DNA from 4 places in the Brucella sp. TWI432 genome. Region 3 is predicted to be linked to each of the others. Evidence: riboswitches for the same ligand, from Rfam matches in the RefSeq annotation. Region 3 holds a riboswitch; each other region holds the start of a gene.

Region 1 (5,278 bases), on a different contig from region 3:
CGCGGACCGGACAGCTATATCAACGACATCATGCCAACGACTGCGGTGGCGACGCTGGGCTACAAACTTCCCGATAACGACATCAACTTCGGCTGGACTGGGACCTTCGTCGACAAGCAGGACAGAACCTCGCATGTCAAAGGTGATTTAAGCTATAATCGCCCCAAAGCACCGGGCTATTCCGTGCATGACCTGTTTTTCAACTGGACCCCGACGCAGGGGCTGATGAAGGACTCTGAATTGCGTCTTGCGCTGGAAAACGTGTTCGACAAGAACTATGAACCTTATCTCAGCGATGGCATTTCTGCCATGCCGGGACGTAACTTGAAAGTCTCATTCAGCCGCAAGTTTTAAAGTATTTCCAGCAAAAGTGCGAAGCGGTTTTTCGCGGGATAATGCGTGCAACAAACAGCGAGAGCATTTCCAGCGATCCACCCAAAACAGGAAATGCTATAGGCTCGCTCCGCTCTGATCCAGACTATCCGGCTGGTCAAATTTGCGCGCAAATTTGACCAGCCGGTGCCGTGGAAGACCAACAACGCGATTGTTTAATTGGACGATGTTTTTGCACCTTTCCTCTGTAAGTCTGCAAGATCAACAACAATCGCAGCAGCTTCATTCTGCAGCACATCCTTAATGTCCTTGCGCGCCTTTTCCAAAGCGATGTCATCGCTCAGGCTTCGTTCGTTTGACTGTAAGCCATCATCATTTTGACCCGGTGTACGCGCGCGCGCTGCCTGCGCCTTCATTTCGGCCCGACGTTCATCTTCATTGAGAGAAATCGTCGTTTTTTCGCGATTGAGCTTCAACGCAGAAACATCATCTGCAAAGCGCTGGAACTCGACATCCTCTTTAACGCGTGCATCGTGCTTTTCCTGCAGCAAGGGAAGGAAAGCCTTGGCCTCGCCAAAAGACTTGTGTTTCGCAGCCTTTATCTGGGTCCACGGCAAGGCATTGTCAAAGCTTGCTTCACCAACAGTTTTGAGATCGTAAAGACCCGGCAAACTTATATCGGGCGATACGCCGCGCAATTGGGTCGTGCCACCGTTCACTCTGAAAAACTGGGCAACCGTAAATTTCAACTCACCAAATTTTGGCTGCGGATTTTGTGCCACCTCGTCCAGATTGACCACCGTCTGCACAGTGCCCTTCCCGAAGCTCGGCTCACCGATAATCACACCCCGATCATAGTCCTGTATCGCAGCCGCAAAAATTTCGGATGCGGAGGCAGAACCACGATTAATCAGCACACCAAGCGGACCTTCCCACGCAGGCTTAGAGAGATCATCGCGTTCGACCTTGATTTCACCCTTTGCGTTGCGCTGCTGAACAACAGGGCCTTTTCCAACGAACAAACCAGTGAGATCAATCGCTTCACTCAATGATCCGCCGCCATTGTTACGCAGATCAATCAGAATGCCATCCACTTTTTCCTGCTTAAGCTCGCCAAGAAGCTTTGCAACATCGCGGCTGGCACTTCTGTAGTCCTTTTCACCTTTTCGCCGCGCTTCAATATCTTCATAGAAGGCGGGAAGTGTAATGACACCAATTTTACGTGTTGCGGTGCCATCTTCTACAGACAAGACTTTCTTCTGAGCAGCCTGCTTTTCAAGGCTGATCTTATCGCGAACAAGACTGATAATCCTATGTTTACCGTCGGCCCCGGCTTCTGCAGGCAATATCTCAAGACGCACGATAGAGCCTTTGTCGCCGCGTATCAGTTTGACGACCTCATCAAGTCGCATCCCGACAACTTCCTTGATAGGCCCATCCTCGCCCTGGCCGACACCAACAATCCGATCACCAACCGCAAGCTTACCCGACAATTGCGCCGGACCACCCGCAGTCAACTCGCGAATGGTTGTAAAGTCGTCCCGATCCTGCAACACCGCGCCGATACCCACGAGGGAAAGCTTCATCGAAATATCGAATTCGGCGGCAGCATTGGCACCAAAGTAGTCTGTGTGCGGATCGACAGAGGTTGTATAAGCAGCCATAAAGAGTTGGAATACGTCGTCAGCTTTGGATTGTGACGCCCGTGAAAGTAAATTTTCATAGCGTTTGGTCAGCGTATCGCGAATAGCACTATCATCTTTGCCGGCAAGTTTCAGACGCAGCCAGTCATTCTTGACGCGCTTTCTCCAAAGATCATTGCGTTCCGCTTCCGTTTTGGGCCAAGATTCTTTCTTGCGATCGACCAGATAGCTCTCTTCTGCACTGAAATCGAACTTCTCATTGAGCAACTGCTCCGCATAAGACATGCGATCAGCAATGCGCTGGCTATAGATGTTAAAAATAGCAAACGGAATACTCAGATCCTGCCCCTCGATTGCATCATCAATCTGCGTGCTGCGCGTTTTGAAACTATCAATGTCAGATTGCAAAAAGATCAGCTTTTCAGGGTCGAGCATCTCGATAAAGCGATCCATGATTTTGGCTGACAATGCATCGTCTAATGGCACGGGCTTATAATGAAAACGCTGAAGAAATTCAGATGTCAGTTGAGCAGCCTGTGCCTGCTGTGGCAGCGGCTTTAGAACAGGCAGCGCACCAGCTTCTAGAGCGTTGGCAGGAGAAGCAATTGCGAGGATGAGGCAAAGAAAAGCAAATTTGATACGGAGCACGTCTATCCCGCTTTCGATTGGTGAGCATATGGCCGATGGACTATTTGAAATAATTACGGCTTTTTGGCAATCACCTATCCCAGCTTTGTGAGCACAGGTGGTTCAACACAGGCCAGAAAAGCGCGAAACGAATTACCAATGATCATGATTTAAAGATATAAACATTTCTTTATGTGATGTTGACAAGCGGCAACGCTTCCGCCAGACTGGCCATTGTTATGGTTCTTTCGTCAGATTTCAGACGGAAGCTAAGAGGGAAACCGGTGCGTTACAAACAATACCGGTGCTGCCCCCGCAACTGTAAGCGGTGAGCCTTGATCCATCATGCCACTGGAATGAAAATTCCGGGAAGGCGGATCAGAGTGCATCCCGAAAACGTGAAACAGTTTTCGGGTGAAGATGCGCGCTAAGGTGCTGACCCGCGAGCAAGGAGACCTGCCATGACAAATAACGTCCACGGGCGGGGTCTCCCGGAGTGTCGCATATCTGGTCGCTTTTTGGCGGCCTTCTATGCACATCTGCAAGCCCACGCCCCTTTCTATGTCGGGGTATATAGCTATGTCACAAACAACAATCGCCACAGCAACACTTGCTACCGCCACGCTGGGCGTGCCGCGCATTGGCCGTCATCGTGAGCTGAAATTCGCACTCGAAGCCTTCTGGTCCGGTAAGACGTCCGAGGTGGAACTGCTCGCAATCGCAAGCGCCCTGCGCGCCGCCAACTGGACAGAACAACGCGACCGCGGCATCACGAAAATCCCATCCAATGATTTTTCGCTTTACGATCATGTGCTCGATACTGCCGTGATGGTGGGGGCGATCCCCGCGCGCTATGGCTGGTCGGGCGGCGATATATCACTTCAAACCTATTTCGCCATGGCGCGTGGGAGCGAAGGCAAAACGCACAGTGATTGCAGCTGCAACCATCAGGGTAACGGCGTAACCGCGCTGGAAATGACCAAATGGTTCGACACCAATTATCATTACATGGTGCCAGAACTTGCCGACGATCAGAACTTCGCGCTTTCCTCACGCAAACCGGTTGAGCATTTTCTTGAGGCAAAAGCGCTGGGTATTCACACGCGCCCGGTCATTCTCGGGCCGGTGACCTTTCTGAAACTGGCAAAATCGACCGCAGCGGGTTTCAACCCGATAGCGCTGCTGCCGAAACTGCTGCCTGTTTATGAAGCGCTGTTGCAGGAACTGGCAAAGGCCGGAGCCGACTGGGTGCAGATTGACGAACCAGCGCTGGTTCTCGACCTCATCCCCAATGAACGTGCTGCCTTTGAACTGGCCTATCAGCGTTTGAGCACCGCAAGCCCGGTCAAAATCCTGCTTGCCAGCTATTTCGGAGACCTTGGCAGCAATCTCGAAACAGCGCTTGCCCTGCCGGTTGCGGGCCTGCACGTCGATCTTTTGCGTGGGGCAGACCAGCTTGCGGACGTTGTGAACAAAGCACGCAAAGATCAGGTGCTTTCGCTCGGCGTCATCGACGGTCGCAATATCTGGCGCGCCGATCTCAGCACGATCATCGATCGTATTCAGCCTGTGATCGACAAGCGCGGGCTGGAAACAATCGAAATCGCACCGTCCTGCTCGCTCTTGCATGTGCCGATTGATCTGGAGCTTGAAACCACTCTCGATGAAGAACTCAAAAGCTGGCTTGCATTCGCAGCGCAGAAGATCGACGAGCTTTCCATCATCGGACGCGCCCTGGCATCCGGCAAAAGCACTGTTCTATCCGAACTCAAGGCTGCAAGCGACGCGCTCGGCAGCAGAGCCCGATCACCCCGCGTGCATAATGCAGCCGTTAAACAGCGGATTGGAAACATCACAGAGGCACAGAAAAGCCGTCAGAGTGCTTTTGCAAAACGTCAGAAATTGCAAAATGCAAAGCTTGGTCTGCCCGCTTTTCCGACCACAACCATCGGTTCTTTTCCGCAGACCCCGGAAGTGCGCAAAGCGCGCGCAGCACACAACAAAGGCGAGATCAGCAGCGCCCAATATGAAGGTTTTATTCAGCGTGAGACGGAAGCCGCAATCCGCTGGCAGGAAGAAATCGGCCTTGATGTGCTGGTGCATGGCGAGTTTGAACGCAACGACATGGTGCAATATTTCGGTGAGCAGCTTTCGGGCTTTGCTTTCACCAAGCACGCATGGGTGCAAAGCTACGGCTCGCGCTATGTCCGCCCGCCCATCATTTTCGGCGATGTTTCGCGTCCTGAACCGATGACGGTGGCATGGTGGAAATATGCACAATCGCTGACCGACAAGCCGATCAAGGGTATGTTGACGGGCCCGGTCACGATCCTCAACTGGTCATTTGTCCGCGACGACATTCCACGCTCGGCAAGCTGCCGCCAGATTGCGCTCGCCATTCGTGACGAGGTACATGATCTGGAAGTTGCAGGCGCCACTATGATCCAGATTGATGAGGCCGCATTGCGTGAAGGTCTGCCGCTGCGCCGCGCCGATTGGGCACATTATCTTGACTGGGCCGTCGAATGTTTTCGCCTTTGCTCGACCGGCGTTGCCGATGAAACGCAGATCCACACCCACATGTGCTATTCGGAATTCAACGATATCATCGCGGCAATTGCCAATATGGATGCCGATGTGATTTCTATTGAAACGTCGCGCTCACGCATGGAATT
Region 2 (5,278 bases), on a different contig from region 3:
CCGGTTCTGCTAAAACCACAGACCGATATGGGCAGTCAGGTCGTTGTGCAGGGAAAAGTGCGTGGCGAGGCGCGCGGGCGTTATTATCAACTATTGAAGCCGCAGCTGATGGCCGCGGTGATGGAATCCTTTGATCTTATCAGTGAAGGTGCTGATCTGGTGTTGATTGAAGGGGCGGGGTCGCCTGCCGAAATTAATCTGCGCGCCGGTGATATTGCCAATATGGGCTTTGCCACACGTGCAAATGTGCCGGTGGTGCTGGTGGGAGATATTGATCGGGGCGGAGTGATTGCATCACTGGTCGGAACGCATGCAATTCTGGCCGAAGAAGACCGTGCCATGGTGCGTGGCTTTCTGATCAACAAGTTTCGTGGCGATGTTTCGCTGTTTGATGATGGTCTTGAGGCAATTACCCGTTTTACGGGCTGGCGATCGTTTGGTGTCGTGCCGTGGCTTAAAGCCGTGTCGCGTTTGCCTGCGGAGGATTCGGTGGTGCTGGAACGCGCAACGCGGGGTGATGCCAAGGCGTTGAAAGTGGCAGTTCCCATGTTGCCGCGCATTGCGAATTTCGATGATCTTGATCCGCTGAAAGCGGAGTGTGAGGTTGAAGTTGTGATGGTTCCGCCCGGCCAACCACTGCCGCATGATGCAGGGCTTGTGGTTTTGCCGGGGACGAAATCGACGATTGCCGATCTGATTGCCTTTCGTGAAAACGGCTGGGAGCGCGATTTGCAGCTTCACGTGCGGCGCGGCGGGCATGTGCTTGGCATTTGCGGCGGGTTTCAGATGCTCGGCAAACGGATCAGCGACCCGGACGGTATCGAGGGACAGGTGCGCGACATCGACGGGTTGGGACTGCTGGACGTCGAAACCATGATGGAGCCGGAGAAAGTCGTGCGCAATGTTGTGGCGCACTCACAGCTTTATGATGCTAAGCTTGATGGCTATGAGATTCATATCGGGCGTACCACTGGCCCTGATGTGATCCGGCCATTTTCGCGGATCGGTGATCATGATGATGGTGCCGTTTCTGCGAGCGGACGTATCATGGGGACTTATCTGCATGGTGCTTTCAGTGCAGATGCGTTCCGGCATAGATTTCTGGCGGGGCTCGGTGTGTGCGGTTCAGGTGGGAACTATCGCGAAAGCATTGAAACCGCGCTTGATGAACTGGCTGATGGCCTTGAGTCCTGCCTTGATATTGACGGGTTGTTTGCACTCGATTGACGCCGCAACAGTGAACGCCTAATGTCACTTTATGCAATAGGTCTTTGCCGGAACGAATCCCGGCGATACCAAAAAGGGAATGCGACGGACGGACCCAATCCGGGCGTCTTTATCGCAGCCGACCCCGCGACTGTAGAGCGGAGAGGGATGAGGCAAGCCGGGCAACTGGCAACCACTGGAAACATCAGCGTTTCTGGGAAGGTGCATCACTCCCCACGACCCGTGAGCCAGGAGACCTGCCTGTTGCGTGAAGGACATTATGTCCGCACCCCCTGGGAGGTTTTCCCTGCTGCCTGCACGGAGGTTGTCATGGCTGCGCGTAACGAAAATACACTTTCCAATACACTCCCTCTCTCCCTTGCTGCTCGTCTTGGAACGGCAGTGGTGTCGCTCATGCTCGGCGCATTTCTGATTTACGGCGTTGGGATAGCCCATTCTGATATGCTGCATGATTCGGCGCATGACACGCGTCATTCATACGGTTTTCCCTGCCACTAAGCCTTTAGCTTTTAAAACAGGAAATAAGCAGCGCTCGATGGGGGACAATCATCGAAGCGGGATTGCTGTTGAGGGAATGAAATGTTGATCCGTTATCTTCTGGCCACGCTTGCTGCTGGCCTTCTGGCAGGGCTTCTCGTGACGCCTGCCATGTATTTGAAAACCGTTCCGTTGATCATTCAGGCGGAAACTTATGAAGACGCCGGTGGCGGTCATAGCCATGGTGACGCCGAAGCGGCTGCGCCACACGACCATGCTGCGGTGGCTGCCAGTGATGGCGAAGAAGAAGAGGGCGCTGAACTGCCGTTCGGTCGTCTTGGCAACACATTGCTTGCCAATCTCGTGGCCGGTGCAGGTTTTGCCCTGCTTCTGGGTGGGGTTGCGCTTCTTCTCGGTCGCCGTATTACACCGCAGAATGGTATCCTCTGGGGGATAGCCGGCTTTTTTGCGGTCGCTTTCCTGCCAGCTTTAGGGCTTTCGCCGGAATTGCCTGCGATGCCTGCCGCCGATCTGGCGCAGCGTCAGCTCTGGTGGATCTTGACCGTGGTGTTGAGTGGTGTCGGCATCTATCTGCTGGTTTTGCGTGCTGAGATTGTTTCTAAAATCCTTGGACTGGTGCTGATTATCTCCCCACATCTTTATGGTGCACCGCATCCGCACGATATTGCATCACCAATTCCAGCGCTGCTTGCTTCGCAATATGCCGTCGCATCGCTTGCAACAAACCTGTTCATGTGGGCAGTGATTGGTCTTGCGCTGGGCTGGTTTATTCAGGCCTATGCAAAGTCGGATATTGAAGGCTGATAGGCATGGCTCTGCCACGAAATGAAAATGCAAAAATCACGTTCGTTCTTGGCGGAGCCCGATCCGGTAAGTCGTCTTATGCGGAGAAACTGGTTGAAGGCTCAGGTCTTCAACCCGTCTATCTTGCGACAGGGCGCGCATTCGACAAAGAAATGGAAAGCCGCATCTCCATTCACCGCGATCGTCGCGGGCGTGAATGGCAGACGGTGGAGGAGCCACTCGACCTTGTGGGCGCGCTTGAAAAATGCGTGCGGCATGACCGCTTTGTGCTGGTCGATTGCTTGACGCTCTGGGTCACCAATCTGATGATGGCAGAGCAGAATATCGCTGCTGAAACTGAGACGCTGATAGCGGCATTGCCTGAGCTTTCAGGTCCGGTTGTTTTCGTTTCCAACGAAGTTGGTTTAGGCATTGTGCCGGAAAATCGGATGGCGCGCGCGTTTCGCGATTCAGCCGGGTTTTTGCATCAGGCTGTGGCATCAGTGGCAGATGAAGTTTATTTCATGGCGGCAGGTCTGTCGCTCAAAATGAAGGGTTAATTTGATGCAGGGACAGAAAATTCCAGCAACGGTGATCACCGGATTCTTAGGTTCCGGCAAGACGACACTGATCCGTAATCTGCTGGAAAATGCCAATGGCAAGCGTATTGCGCTTATCATCAATGAGTTTGGCGATCTGGGCGTCGATGGTGGAATTCTCAAAGGCTGCGGCATTGAAAGCTGCCGTGAGGAAGACGTGATCGAACTCAACAATGGCTGCATCTGCTGCACCGTTGCTGATGATTTCATTCCGACCATGACCAAGCTTTTGGACCGTGCGGACCGCCCCGATCATATTGTGATTGAGACATCCGGTTTGGCACTGCCGCAGCCGCTGGTCGCAGCTTTCAACTGGCCTGAAATCAAGACGCAGGTAACAGTCGATGGCGTGGTGACGGTTATCGATGCCGCTGCCGTTGCCGAAGGTCGTTTTGCGGATGACCACGATAAGGTGGATGCACAGCGCGCAGCGGACGAATCTCTTGATCATGAAAGCCCTTTAGAGGAACTTTTTGAGGATCAGATTCATGCAGCTGACCTGATTGTTCTCAATAAGGCCGATCTCGTTGATCCGTCGAAACTCGATAGCGTGAAGGCCGATGTGGCTGAACGCTCAACGCGTCGCGTCAACATGGTGCCAGCAAGCTTTGGCAAGCTTGGTGCAGACGTATTGCTCGGCCTTGGAGTGGGGACGGAAGACGATATTGCCAACCGCAAGTCGCATCATGAAATCCACCATGCTGATGGCCATGAGCATGATCATGATGAGTTTGAAAGCTTTGTCGTTGAAGCGGGCTCGGTTGCTGATCCGAAGGCATTTACCGAGAAGCTAAAGGCTGTGATTGCGGAACATGATGTTCTGCGTCTCAAAGGCTTTGTCGATGTGCCGGGGAAGCCGATGCGTCTGGTTGTGCAGGCCGTTGGTCCGCGTATTGAGCATTATTTCGACCGCCCATGGGGTAAGGATGAAGTGCGCAATACGCGTCTTGTCGTCATTGGTCTGCATGAGATTGATGAACAGGCGATCATCAAAGCCGTGAAAGATGCGACCTCGTAATGCATCTCTTACTTGCCCAGAAGGGAACGATCAGCGACGGCAATGAGGCCGTCGACCTCGGTCAGACGCCGGGCGATATCTTGTTCCTTTCCGCCGCCGATACGGAATTGGCCAGTCTTTCTCACGCCTACAAGCTTGTGAAAGAAGGGCCAAGTCTCCGGCTCGCCAATTTCCTGAGCCTGACACATCCCATGTCGGTCGATGCTTATATTGAGCGCACGGCACAACATGCGAAGCTTATTGTTGTGCGGATTATTGGTGGCGAGACCTATTGGCCTTATGGGCTTGAGGCGCTTCATGCCTGTGCTGTTTCGCTCGGCATTAAAATTGCGGTGTTGCCAGGTGATGATAAGCCTGATTATGGGCTTGAACGGTTCTCCACCATTTCCGCACCGGAGCGCGATGCGCTCTGGCAATATTTAATTGAGGGCGGGGCTGCCAATACGTCCCGCTTTCTCAATTATTGCACAGCATTGATTGATGAGAGCGAGAAACCGGAAGAGGCGGCACCGCTTCTCAAAGCCGGGCTGTGGTGGCCAAATATGGCAACGCCATCGCTTGATCTCATCCGTAAGCAATGGCAGGACGCTGATGCACCTGCTGCGGCGATCATTTTTTATCGGGCGCTTGTGCAAAGCGGACAGACGCAGCCGGTTGAAGCACTGATCAGTGCATTGCAGGCTAAGGGACTGAATCCGGTTCCGATCTTTGTTTCCAGCCTCAAGGACAGGCTTTCAGCAGCAGTGGTTGATGGCCTGTTTGACGATTGCCGGCCGGATATTGTGCTCAATGCAACCGGCTTTGCGATTTCGTCACCGGGTGCGGAGCGTAAACCGACCGTGCTGGATAAGCGCGGCAATATGGTTTTGCAGGTGATTTTTTCCGGTACGCCAAAAGCCACATGGGAAGCATCGCAGCAGGGTTTGCTGGCGCGCGATCTTGCGATGAATGTCGCACTGCCCGAAATTGATGGCCGCGTGCTGTCGCGTGCAGTGTCTTTCAAATCGGCAAAGCAATTCGATAGCACTGTTGAAGCCAATATCGTCACCCACGAGCCGGATTTGGGTCGCGTGGCTTTTGTCGCCGAATTGGCGGCAAACTGGGTGCGCCTTAAGCGTAAAAAGCCAGAAGAGCGCCGTGTGGCGCTGATCCT
Region 3 (5,278 bases):
GCGGCGAACAAGGTCGAGAAGTCCGATCTGATGACCAATATCAAGATGATTGGTCGGCTCGTCCAAAAGCAGAATCTGCGGTTCCTGTGCAAGCGCGCGTGCGATGTGAATGCGCTGACGTTCTCCGCCTGAAAGCGTATGCCAGCAACGGTCGGCCAAATGCACCATATCAACATTGGCCAATGCACGATTAACAATCGCATCATCCTGCGCCGACCATGGCGAAAGCGCTCCAAGATAAGGCGTTCGTCCCAATTCCACCGCCTGCCGGGCCGTAATACGATCCGTTGTACCCGCCTGTTGCTCAACCAAAGCCAGTATACGAGCAATTTCACGACGTTTAAGCTGTTGAATCGGCGTGTCGTTAAGCTTGACTTCACCTGAACGACTGCGACGAACACCTGAAAGAAGCGATAAAAGGCTTGTTTTTCCCGAACCGTTTGGCCCAATTATTCCAAGAAATTCACCTTCGTTTACTGTGAGCGATACCGCGCGAAGGATTTCAACATGCCCCACCGACCAGCAGACATTATGTGTCGAAAGCATCATGACTGTGCCCTCCTCTGCCCAAGCAGGAATGCAAATGCCGGTGCGCCGAACAGAGCTGTTATGACCCCAATCGGCAAAACCTGACCGGGGATGATGATGCGAGACAGAACATCTGCGATAATCATGAAAATCGCTCCAATCAGAGCCGCTGCGGGCAACAGACGTCCATGTCGAACACCGACCACCATGCGTGCTGCATGTGGAATGACCAGACCTATAAAGCCAATGGAGCCGACGATGGAAACCATCACCGCCGTCATCATGGCGCTGACACCAATCAAAACGGCGTAGACGCGGCGCACAGGAATTCCAAGCGATGCCGCTGATTCCGTTCCAAAAGTGAAGGCGTCGAGCGCACGTGCATGCCAAAGACAAATCGCAAGCCCGATCATACAGGCAGGCAGCGCAAGGGCCACGTCAGGCCAGCGCACCCCGGACAAATTGCCCAAAAGCCAGAACATGATGCCACGCGCCTGCTCGGCATTTGCAGCCTTGGTCACAATAAAAGATGTTAACGCGTTGAAAAGCTGTGAACCTGCAATGCCTGCCAGGATGATGGCGCTGTTGCCATGGCCCGCCCGCAACGCCAGTAGGGACACCAGCACAAACGCAATGATTGCACCGATAAATGCCCCCAACGACAGCGAAAGCATACCTGCACCAATGCCAAGAATTGCCACAGCAACCGCGCCGGTCGAAGCACCAGCTGAAATGCCCAGAATATAGGGATCTGCCAATGAATTGCGCAGGAGCGACTGCAAGACCACGCCAGACATCGCCAGCGCTGCACCACAACAGGCCGCCACAACCGCGCGGCTCAGCCGATAACTCCACACGATACCTTCATCAATCAGCTCAAGCGGATAACCGGCATTCCAGACGCGATTAGCAATGGTTTTCGCCACCACATCGAGAGGTATCGGTGTTTCGCCAATGGCTGCGCCCAGCCACAAGGCAAAAAGTAACAAAACAAGTGCCAAGGTTGCAAACAGCACCCTGCCGCTCGTCCCTTTTGACTTTAATAATTGCCCCGTGGCTGCGCGCATTGTCATTTATTCAGACCCGAGGCGGCAATTGCATCAGCCAGTGTTTCAATGCCTTCGATGGTGCGAATGGTCGGGTTCATGGCCTGCGCATCCATATCAAAAACATGGCCTTCCTTAACGGCGGGCATGAGGCTTGCAACCGGATCAGTCTTCAAAAACTCCCGCTTGACTGCAACATCATCGGCAGGAAAACGACGACGATCCATCGTTCCAGCAACAATCATCGTCGGATTGGCTTTGGCGATTGTTTCCCAGCCGACTGTCGGCCATTCCTCTTCGCTATCAATGATATTATCGATGCCGAGCGTTTTCAGAATGTAGGCCGGAGCACCATTTTTGCCCGCGACATAGGGATCAATATCAAGTTCGGCACTGGAGAACCACACCACAGCAGAAAGCTTGCCTTCGACAGAGCTAACCTTCTTGCGAGCCGCTTCTTCGCGCGCTTTCAGATCAGCGACAACCTGTGCACCACGATCCTGCACGTTGAAAATCTGCGCGAGTTCTTCAACTTCCTGATAGATAAGATCCATCGAGAAAACGGTGTGACGTACGCCATCACCGCCGCCGGAATTATCCTTGCCTACACAATCGGCTGGCGCGGTGTAAACCGGAATTCCCAGTTCTTCAAACTGTTCAGGCTTTGCAACAATGCCCTCAGGACCCACATGCCACTGAAACTGCGCAGCCACCATATCCGGCTTTTCAGCAAGCACGCTTTCAAAGCTCGGATCGTTATCCGCAAGACGTTTCACCTTGGCATTGGCTTCTTCATAGCCTTTGAGAACCGGCCCGATCCAAACGGCGGTGCCGACCATCTTGTCGCCAAGGCCGAGCAGATACATGATTTCGGCGCTGCTCTGCCCCACGGCAACCGCACGCTCAGGTGCGTGTTTAAAGGTTACATCGCGGCCACAATTCTTGAGCGTTAGCGGGTAAGTGGTATCGGCAGCGAAAGCATTGCTCGCAAAGCTCGTTACGAAAAGGGCGGCAGCAGCCAAGAGTGCGCCCAAAGGCGCCTGATCTGAAAGTTTCATTTTTATCCCCGAAAGAAATGTGAGAAATGGCCGCGTCAAACGGCGGAACCGGTCCGGCGCCTGAAGTGAACGGACATATCCGAGGATATGAATGACAATAGGAAACAACGTCTTGCGACGCGAAAAGCTGTCATAACCAACTCCTGCTCCGGGCATCCCCGCCCGTGACAATGGACTACGTTAGACGGCAGGTCTCCTGGCTCGCGAATATAGGCCGTTCATCTGCCTTCCCGAGCCATTGTGGGCTTAGTGGCATAACGCCTTGACAGCGTCACGAGGATGAACAGCATCCGCTTACAGTTGCGGGGGCAGCCACGGTCTCGGTCCCTTTTGGGTCGTCCTCACCGTGTTCCCTATTAATCCCCTTCGCTCTCGGTCGGGGAACCGTCGTAACTCTATTACGTCCCGATACCAGCCGCGTCAAGCGAGCTGGCTGGCTTTATAGTTAAAGCATGTCCAGGAAAACTGAGAACCGCCTTTTCGAGAATGGCATTCATAAAAACGAGAAGATAGAGCGAGCGTTCTGGGTACGATTAAGCGCAAGACACTCCTGGCTGCGTGGACAATTATATCTTGGTTCGTGGTATGGATGAAAATCTGTGATGTCATACGCAGATAGGGCGGCCCTACTGGCAGCGCGGATAAACATCCATATTGATCGGAATCAATGATACTTCATTTCCCTGTTGCCAAAGTGCCTTCATAAAAGGAGAAAATCATGTCCAACACTCCACATACACTGGGTGAAGAATTTCCTGACAAGCTCAGCGCCATCCATGCTTTAAAAAGTGCAGACCCAAAATTTGCGCGCATTCTTGAAGAATATGACTCAATCAACGACCGTATTCATCGCGCCGAAACCAGAATTTCGCCGGTCAGCGAAGAAGAGGAAACAAATTTACGCAAACATCGCCTCAACTTAAAGGACGCAATCTTGCGCGCCTTAGAGAACAGTTGAGCACGTTTCAAAAAATATAAACTTGGCGTTGCCACTACGAGCTCACATACTTTCAATGCAATTTTTGTGCTCTCTGAAAATTGCATTGGAAAATTATCAAGATAACTTTCAAGCTCAAAACACGGTTTATTCGGCAACACTTTTTCATGGCTCATCGAGCAATCACTAAGCCGTCCTCAAAAGACGGCAGATATCTGCTCGGATCATTCTGCTGATGCTGGCGGCTTAGTTTGCGTTGCAGCAGGAGAAACGGAACGCTCACTGTTGGAAGGCACTTCAGGCGCAATGACGCTGCCAAATATTTCAACGAGCACCCAGACTACCGCAGCCGCAACAAGACTGATCAGCAAAATGATAAGAACCGGCTTCCCCTCCCGGCCCTGCCTTGCTTCATCCGGGTTTAGCTGTTTCACGGATCAAACCTCCTCCTGCCTCGAAACCTATACAATAGGCCAATGATCAATGGTGGATTTGGTTCCAAACAGAAACGTTGCACTCAAAATAGTGCGTAAAGACCCAGAATTAATGTGATTTTAGATTAGATGGTACGGACGGGTCGCTTCACCGCTATCTATAAAGCCCATATTTTGCGGGCTTTCAGCATCATTCTTGATAACTATGTGGCGCATAATGTGGCGCGTTATGTGGATATATTTTCCGACGTGTTTCATACCTACAATAAATTGGGACTCTACAAGGAGCGCTATCAGATTGAATGCTTCTTCAACAGAATCAAAAATTTCAGCAGGATCGCACCGCGATGCGAGAAAACGCTCTCAGCTTTCATGGGAATCGTCCATCTTGCTTGCGATTTGATATTGCTCAAATGAATGCAGGCAGAGCTCACTATGCCTTTTGAAGAATTGCTAATAAACAACACCTCAATTCCGTAAAAGCAGATTTCAAGGTCAAACAACTTGGAAATGCCGCATAAACACTATCAAAAACCTCACGACATATCTAACGCAGTTAACCTGCCGCCCTCTTAAGGATGCGCTCAAATTCGTTGTATACCGCACCTGCCAGCTCATCTGTTGGCTTCTCGCCTTGCAGTGTAAGAGTCGGAGCCGTTTGCTGGCCAAGCCAGCGTTCATGTTGAGCGAGATTCCGTCCGGCGAAGTCGGGGTCATCATAACCTGATGCCCATTCCCGAAATGCTAAATGCGCTTCGTGCATGTCGCCGCCGGGGCGAATGCGATCACCGTGGCGCGCCGCCTCTCGTTGGTCGAGACGTTGCAGTCTGATGGCGGAAGGTGTGTAAAGAAAGACAATCAGATCGACGTCACGGATCAGGGCTTCTCCCCAGCCGATGAAGGAGCCGGTCAATATCCACCCGTCAGCTGTACTTTGCCGTTCGGCGATCAGGCGCACCCGCTCCTCAAATGGGCGTTTCACGCTGAACGGCGGATCGGTCGGCATCCAGTAGAAATCATCAACGTCAACTTGCGGTGTTTCGTACAATTTTGACAACGCCGAACCGAGCGTAGAGACACCAGAACAGGAAGCGCCCGTTATGTATATTTTCGGCCTACCGTACATTCGGGTCGATTCCCTCGTGACATCCTACGTTGATATTCTTGCTGCTTGCTCTGCTCAACTCGCCTTGCCTCCTGAAAGGTAGCCTTGATTCGTGCTTCAGCTGATTTGAGAGCCACTTTATCAACATAGACTGGCAAAATTTAAATGGA
Region 4 (5,278 bases), on a different contig from region 3:
ACAGCCGTTGATGCGCCAACGCAAGCCGCAGTTCCCAGCACCGCCAGCATCTGCACGCGTGAAAGATTAACCCCCATACTGGCCGCGGCATCAGCCCCCAGTGTCAGGCTATCAAGCGCACGGCCGAGCGCCAACAGCATGACCCAGCCAATCAGAATGAAGGGGGCCGCAAGCCACACATGCGTCATCGAGCGATCCGCAAGCGAACCAAGCATCCAGAAAACAATTTCCATCGCGGCAAAAGGATTGGGCGAGAGATTAAGCGCCAATGCCGTCAGTGCTCCCGCAAGACTGGTAACGGCAACACCGGCCAGAATGACCGTCAAGGTTCCGGCATGACGTCCGGCAAGTGTCTTCACCAGGAACACCGAGATAAAAGCACCTATCAACGCCAGCAACGGCAGCGCCAAGGGAAAAACCTGCGAAAATCCGGTATAGATCGCAATCACGGCGCCCAGCGATGCCGAAGAACTCACGCCAAGCAAACCCGGCTCGGCCAGCGGATTGCGCAGATATCCCTGAAGAGCAGCCCCTGAAAGCCCCAGTGACGTACCGATCAGCAATGCGAGGATTGCACGTGGCAAGCGGATTTCACGCATCACCAGCACGATCACATCGCCCTGCCCCGTTAACAGCGCCTTGATGCTCTCGCCCACACCGATGGATGCTGGACCAATCAGCAACGACACGACAAACAATGCTGCCACCAACAAGCCAAGCAAAAGCAGCAGGAGATAAAAGCGAGCATTTTCAGTCACGCGCAGCCTCCGAAAGCTCTGTCACCGCATCAACGCTGAATGGCCCACCGCAGACTGTCAGATTATCGTTCAATGTTACGATTCTCGTCTCTTTCTCCAGAGCCCGCAAAGCCGGATGTTCAAAATTCTCAAAGGCCAGTGCGGGTGGTCGCCCGCGTGATCCCCGGACCAGAATATCTGGCTTATTCATGATCAGCATTTCCAAAGGCAGCATGCCAGAACCACGAATACCAGCTTTGTCTGCAAGATTATCAAGACCCGCAAGGCGTATAGCTTCGTCGATCAACGTGCCACGCCCCGACGTATAGCTATTGGCATAATAGAGCGCGACCGTTTGCCGATGCGCAGGCTTTGGAACTTCTGCCAAAGCGGCATTCATGGCCGCAATTTGCCTATCCGCCTGCTCTTCCCGGCCCAACAATGCCCCCATCCGCTTCATATGCGCGCGAATATCTTCAAAAGACCGTGCAGGAGCAAATTCCTCAACCCGAACACCCAGCTCGCGCAACAGTCCAACAGTCGCGCGCGAGGAAAATGTGCCTGCCAGCACCAGATCGGGTTTCGCAAGAAAAACCTCTTCCGCCTGTCCGTGATTGACCGGCAATTGCTGCGCTTTCGCGGTCATCACCGACAAAAGCGGATCACGCGAAAGATAGGATACCGATTGCAACTGCGTATCATCCGCCAGCAACATGGCGAGCTGATCTGTGCAAACATTGATCGACACCACGCGCTTGGGCTTCTCCTGTGCCAACGCCGGATGAAGGCCAGCCAGAAACAGGCCGGCCAACAGACCGAGCCTGATTTTCGATGCCAATAGCCGTTTATTCGCCCACATGATCCGCAATCAGAAATTCCGCGTCAGGCCAATAGTAAAGCTGCGCCCCGGTGCATTGTAACCCGACGTCGTCTGATAATCCTTGTTAAAGATATTTTCGACCGAAACTTTAAGCTGAGACTGGGTATCGATGTCATAGAGTGCGATGAAATCTGCCGTCAAATAAGGATCAAGCTTGATCGTATTGTCAGCATCGGCAAAACGCGAACCACCATAACGCAGTCGTGCTGTGAGATCGAGCTTGTCGACCGGCTTGTAATTAACCTCGGCTGTCGCTTTGACACGCTCCCGATAGACCAGATCATTATCCGAATCCTCATCAATCGGACGCTTCAGATCAATAGACCCTTTGATGCCCCATATGTCATTAAATCGATGCACAAGCGTTGCCTCAAACCCGGTAATCTGAGCATGCGCAACATTATAGGGTCGGCTTTTACGGTCTGCGCCTTTGGTATTCATAATCGCATCACGCAGCCATGTTTGATAAAACGCCATATCAACGCTTGTTTTGTCTGTGACCTGCCAGTTCAGACCAACCTCGTAAGAGCGGGATTTTTCCGGTTGCAAATCAGGATTGGCATAGCCGGGATAATAAAGCTCATTAAATGTCGGCGCACGGAAACCCGTACCGAATGATGAGCGCAGCACCAGATCAGGCACAATTTCGTAGCTCGCGCCAAGATTATAAGTGACGACATCACCGAACTGCTCATTGTGATCGTAGCGAACACCACCATCAAACCGCAGCGCATCATATTCCAGCGAATATTGCCCAAAGACTGCCGCCAGGTCTCGGCTGGTTTCAGCATAAGACACGGTTGCATTGACATCCTCGCGATAAGCTTCAACGCCGCCCGTCAGGGTATGGCTAAAATCACCCGTTTCAAACTGCTTTTCCGTCGAGACGTAAACACCGTAGCGCGTGGTTTCAAACCGATCAGAACCACTCACACCTTTGCGAAAATTCCGGCTGTGATCGAGCCCGGAACTGACTTCAATCGTTGATGACCAGTCATCCGTATGATCAATGCGCACTCCGATCTTGCCATTGAAAGCCGTGGTATAGGCTTCGTTGAAAGACGGCGCTTTTCCATCATATTGATTGCGCCCGCGGCTCAACAAACCATCTGTATAAATCCTGCCCCAATCGAAATCTTTGGAGAGCGCGAAATTAAACGCGCCCTGCAGAAAACCATCGCGGTCCGGCTCATAGCCAAAAGCTTCAGGCGTCGTGAAATTATATCCCTGTGTACCGGTCACAGCGGCACCAAAGGCATAGTCGATACCGTCTTGGCTGCGTCCCTGCAGCGAAGCAGATGCATATCCACCCCATGGATGGGTAACGCCCGTGCTCACACTCCCACAGAAGGAACGTTCGCCACAGGCGCCGCCCTGTTTGGTGATGATATTGATAACGCCGCCCATCGCATCCGCGCCATATTGCGAAGAATGCACACCTTTGGCAATCTCAATGCGATCAATAGACATCAATGGAATATTGGCCAGCGCTGTTGCGCCAGTTGTGGCGGAGGCCGTGCGTACACCATTGACCAGCACCACCGTCTGCTTGGACGACATGCCGCGTATATAGAGACTGGATGACGAACCCTGCCCGCCATTGGTGGTAATCGAAATACCCGGATAATATTGCAAAAGGGATTGCAGATCAGGGGCTGCGGATCGTTCGATATCAGCTTTATCGATCACCGTCACAGAGGAGGTTGAGCGTTGCAGCGACGTCGCCCTGCGAAGCGGTGTAACCACAATCGTATCGAGCACAATCCCGTCTTCATTGTCTTGTGCTCTTGCATCAAGTGGCATGGCAAACAGAAGACCCGATGCGAGAAACGCCGATAATTTGAGAGTTTGCATATATTTATTCTTCCTGCACGCAAGCTTTGACTCACCGCAAGCGCCAGAAATCAGGGTGCCCCCTTGTCTGTGTCCCACGGCAACATTTCACAATGTCACCGCTACGGACGGCCGCGACTGAACACCCCTCGTGTCAGCCATGGGTGACTGGATATGGCAGGTCTCCTGACTTCCGGGTCTTCATCGAACCTCCACCTTCCCAAAGCCTGAAACTTCAGTGGCTGTATCATGATACAAATCATGAGAGGACGACTCTCCGGTCACAGTTGCGGGGGCAGTCACGGCATTGATCGCAAGATCTCACCGTGTTCCCTTTTCATCCGCCGTGAAGGCGGAACCATGTCCTTTAAGAGCGATAGCAAGGCCGCAGTAAATTATCAACTGCAACAATGTGCCCCTTCTGAATCACATTCGGAGCAAAGCGATTGAGATGGTTGAATTATATAGATTTTTATCTCAGAAAATCGCGGAAACGACGAAGCGCAAAGAAGAAAAGAACGCTTCCGATGACAATCATAGCCAGCAATTGCGGCCATACGACACTCAGTCCCGCACCGCGGAACAGCACCGATTGCGCTAACATCACGAAATACGTATTGGGCGCTGCCAGCATGATATTCTGGATAATTTCCGGCATGCTTTCGCGCGGCGTTGTACCACCGGAAAGCACCTGAAGAGGCAACAGAACCAGCATAAGCAAAAGCCCGAACTGCGGCATGGAACCGGCAATCGTTGCAAGAAAAATGCCAAGGCTGGTGGTTGCAAAAAGCTGCAACGCAGCACCCGCTAAAAACAGCGTCAGCGAGCCATTAATCGGCACGGCCAGAATACCCTGCACAACCACAATAAGCGAAAAAGCCGTTGCCACCAGCACCACCATCCCCATCGACCATATCTTGGAGATCATGATCTCAAGTGGCGTCACCGGCATAACCAGCAGATGTTCGATTGTGCCATGCTCGCGTTCCCGGATAAGAGCTGCACCAGTCAGGATGATCGAAAGCATGGTCACTGATGAGATGACATTGGTGATCGCACCAAACCAGCCTTTGTTCAGATCCTGATTGAAGCGCGCACGTAAGTTAAGTCCAACCGGCGTTTGCGTGTCCCCACGATAGCGATTGAGAAACTCGTTCACTTCACTTGAGACAATCGACTGAACATAACCGCCGCCGGTGAAGGCCTGACTCATGCGCGTTGCATCGATATTCAGCTGGATCGTCGGCGAACGCCCGGCAAGCAGATCGCGCTGAAAATTTGGCGGAATATTGAGCGCGAACGTATCAAGCCCTGTGTCCATCCGCTTATCCATCTCATGCGATGAGATGAGCTTTGGAGGCACAAAATACGGCGGATAAAATGCAGTCGTAATACGTCCCGAAATCGGCGATTGATCCTCATCAACAATTGCGATCGCTGCATTGTTGAGATTTTCCGGCATGGCTTTTGCAGCCGTGTAAATCGCAAGCGTGAAGGCATAGACAATGAGCAGCAGAAGCATAGGATCGCGCGCCAATCCGCGCAGTTCTTTGATGCCAAGCTGGAATATATTGGAAATTCGCATCTCAGCCCGCCTGCTTCTTGAGAAGTACAATACCGAGAACGGTCAGAACCGGTATGGCGATCAGCAGCGGCAGGAACGATCCGGCAAGATCAGAGAAGCCGAGCGCTTTTGAGAAAGTCCCGCGCGAAATCGTCACGAAATACGTTGTCGGATATATCTTGCCGATGAAGGCGCCTGCTCCCTGAAGAGATGACACCGGATCGATAATGCCGGAATATTGCACTGCCGGAATGAGCGTCAACA

What was found. A riboswitch is a leader RNA that binds a small molecule or an ion and turns the genes downstream of it on or off. The one in region 3 is predicted to bind cobalamin.
Region 1: another riboswitch for cobalamin. It lies ahead of metE (5-methyltetrahydropteroyltriglutamate--homocysteine S-methyltransferase); the one in region 3 lies ahead of ABE527_RS10095 (ABC transporter substrate-binding protein).
Region 2: another riboswitch for cobalamin. It lies ahead of ABE527_RS06095 (CbtB domain-containing protein); the one in region 3 lies ahead of ABE527_RS10095 (ABC transporter substrate-binding protein).
Region 4: another riboswitch for cobalamin. It lies ahead of ABE527_RS05925 (TonB-dependent receptor domain-containing protein); the one in region 3 lies ahead of ABE527_RS10095 (ABC transporter substrate-binding protein).

Annotation. Positions count from the first base shown of each region.
Region 1 covers NZ_JBDJNL010000015.1:32,415-37,692, reverse strand. The annotation lists gene ABE527_RS16930 (TonB-dependent receptor) at 1-354, shown strand, start outside; gene ABE527_RS16925 (carboxy terminal-processing peptidase) at 549-2,624, opposite strand; cobalamin riboswitch at 2,827-3,081, shown strand; gene metE (5-methyltetrahydropteroyltriglutamate--homocysteine S-methyltransferase) at 3,183-5,278, shown strand, end outside.
Region 2 covers NZ_JBDJNL010000002.1:216,100-221,377, forward strand. The annotation lists gene ABE527_RS06090 (cobyric acid synthase) at 1-1,227, shown strand, start outside; cobalamin riboswitch at 1,249-1,485, shown strand; gene ABE527_RS06095 (CbtB domain-containing protein) at 1,537-1,725, shown strand; gene ABE527_RS06100 (CbtA family protein) at 1,807-2,529, shown strand; gene cobU (bifunctional adenosylcobinamide kinase/adenosylcobinamide-phosphate guanylyltransferase) at 2,535-3,068, shown strand; gene cobW (cobalamin biosynthesis protein CobW) at 3,073-4,125, shown strand; gene cobN (cobaltochelatase subunit CobN) at 4,125-5,278, shown strand, end outside.
Region 3 covers NZ_JBDJNL010000005.1:86,920-92,197, forward strand. The annotation lists gene ABE527_RS10085 (ABC transporter ATP-binding protein) at 1-549, opposite strand, end outside; gene ABE527_RS10090 (FecCD family ABC transporter permease) at 546-1,601, opposite strand; gene ABE527_RS10095 (ABC transporter substrate-binding protein) at 1,598-2,632, opposite strand; cobalamin riboswitch at 2,802-3,036, opposite strand; gene ABE527_RS10100 (HP1242/YdcH family protein) at 3,351-3,590, shown strand; gene ABE527_RS10105 (hypothetical protein) at 3,794-4,003, opposite strand; partial or broken gene ABE527_RS10110 (IS5-like element IS711 family transposase) at 4,260-4,420, shown strand; gene ABE527_RS10115 (ATP-binding protein) at 4,560-5,129, opposite strand.
Region 4 covers NZ_JBDJNL010000002.1:174,763-180,040, reverse strand. The annotation lists gene ABE527_RS05935 (FecCD family ABC transporter permease) at 1-758, opposite strand, end outside; gene ABE527_RS05930 (ABC transporter substrate-binding protein) at 751-1,575, opposite strand; gene ABE527_RS05925 (TonB-dependent receptor domain-containing protein) at 1,606-3,471, opposite strand; cobalamin riboswitch at 3,610-3,828, opposite strand; gene ABE527_RS05920 (ABC transporter permease) at 3,923-5,035, opposite strand; gene rbbA (ribosome-associated ATPase/putative transporter RbbA) at 5,037-5,278, opposite strand, start outside.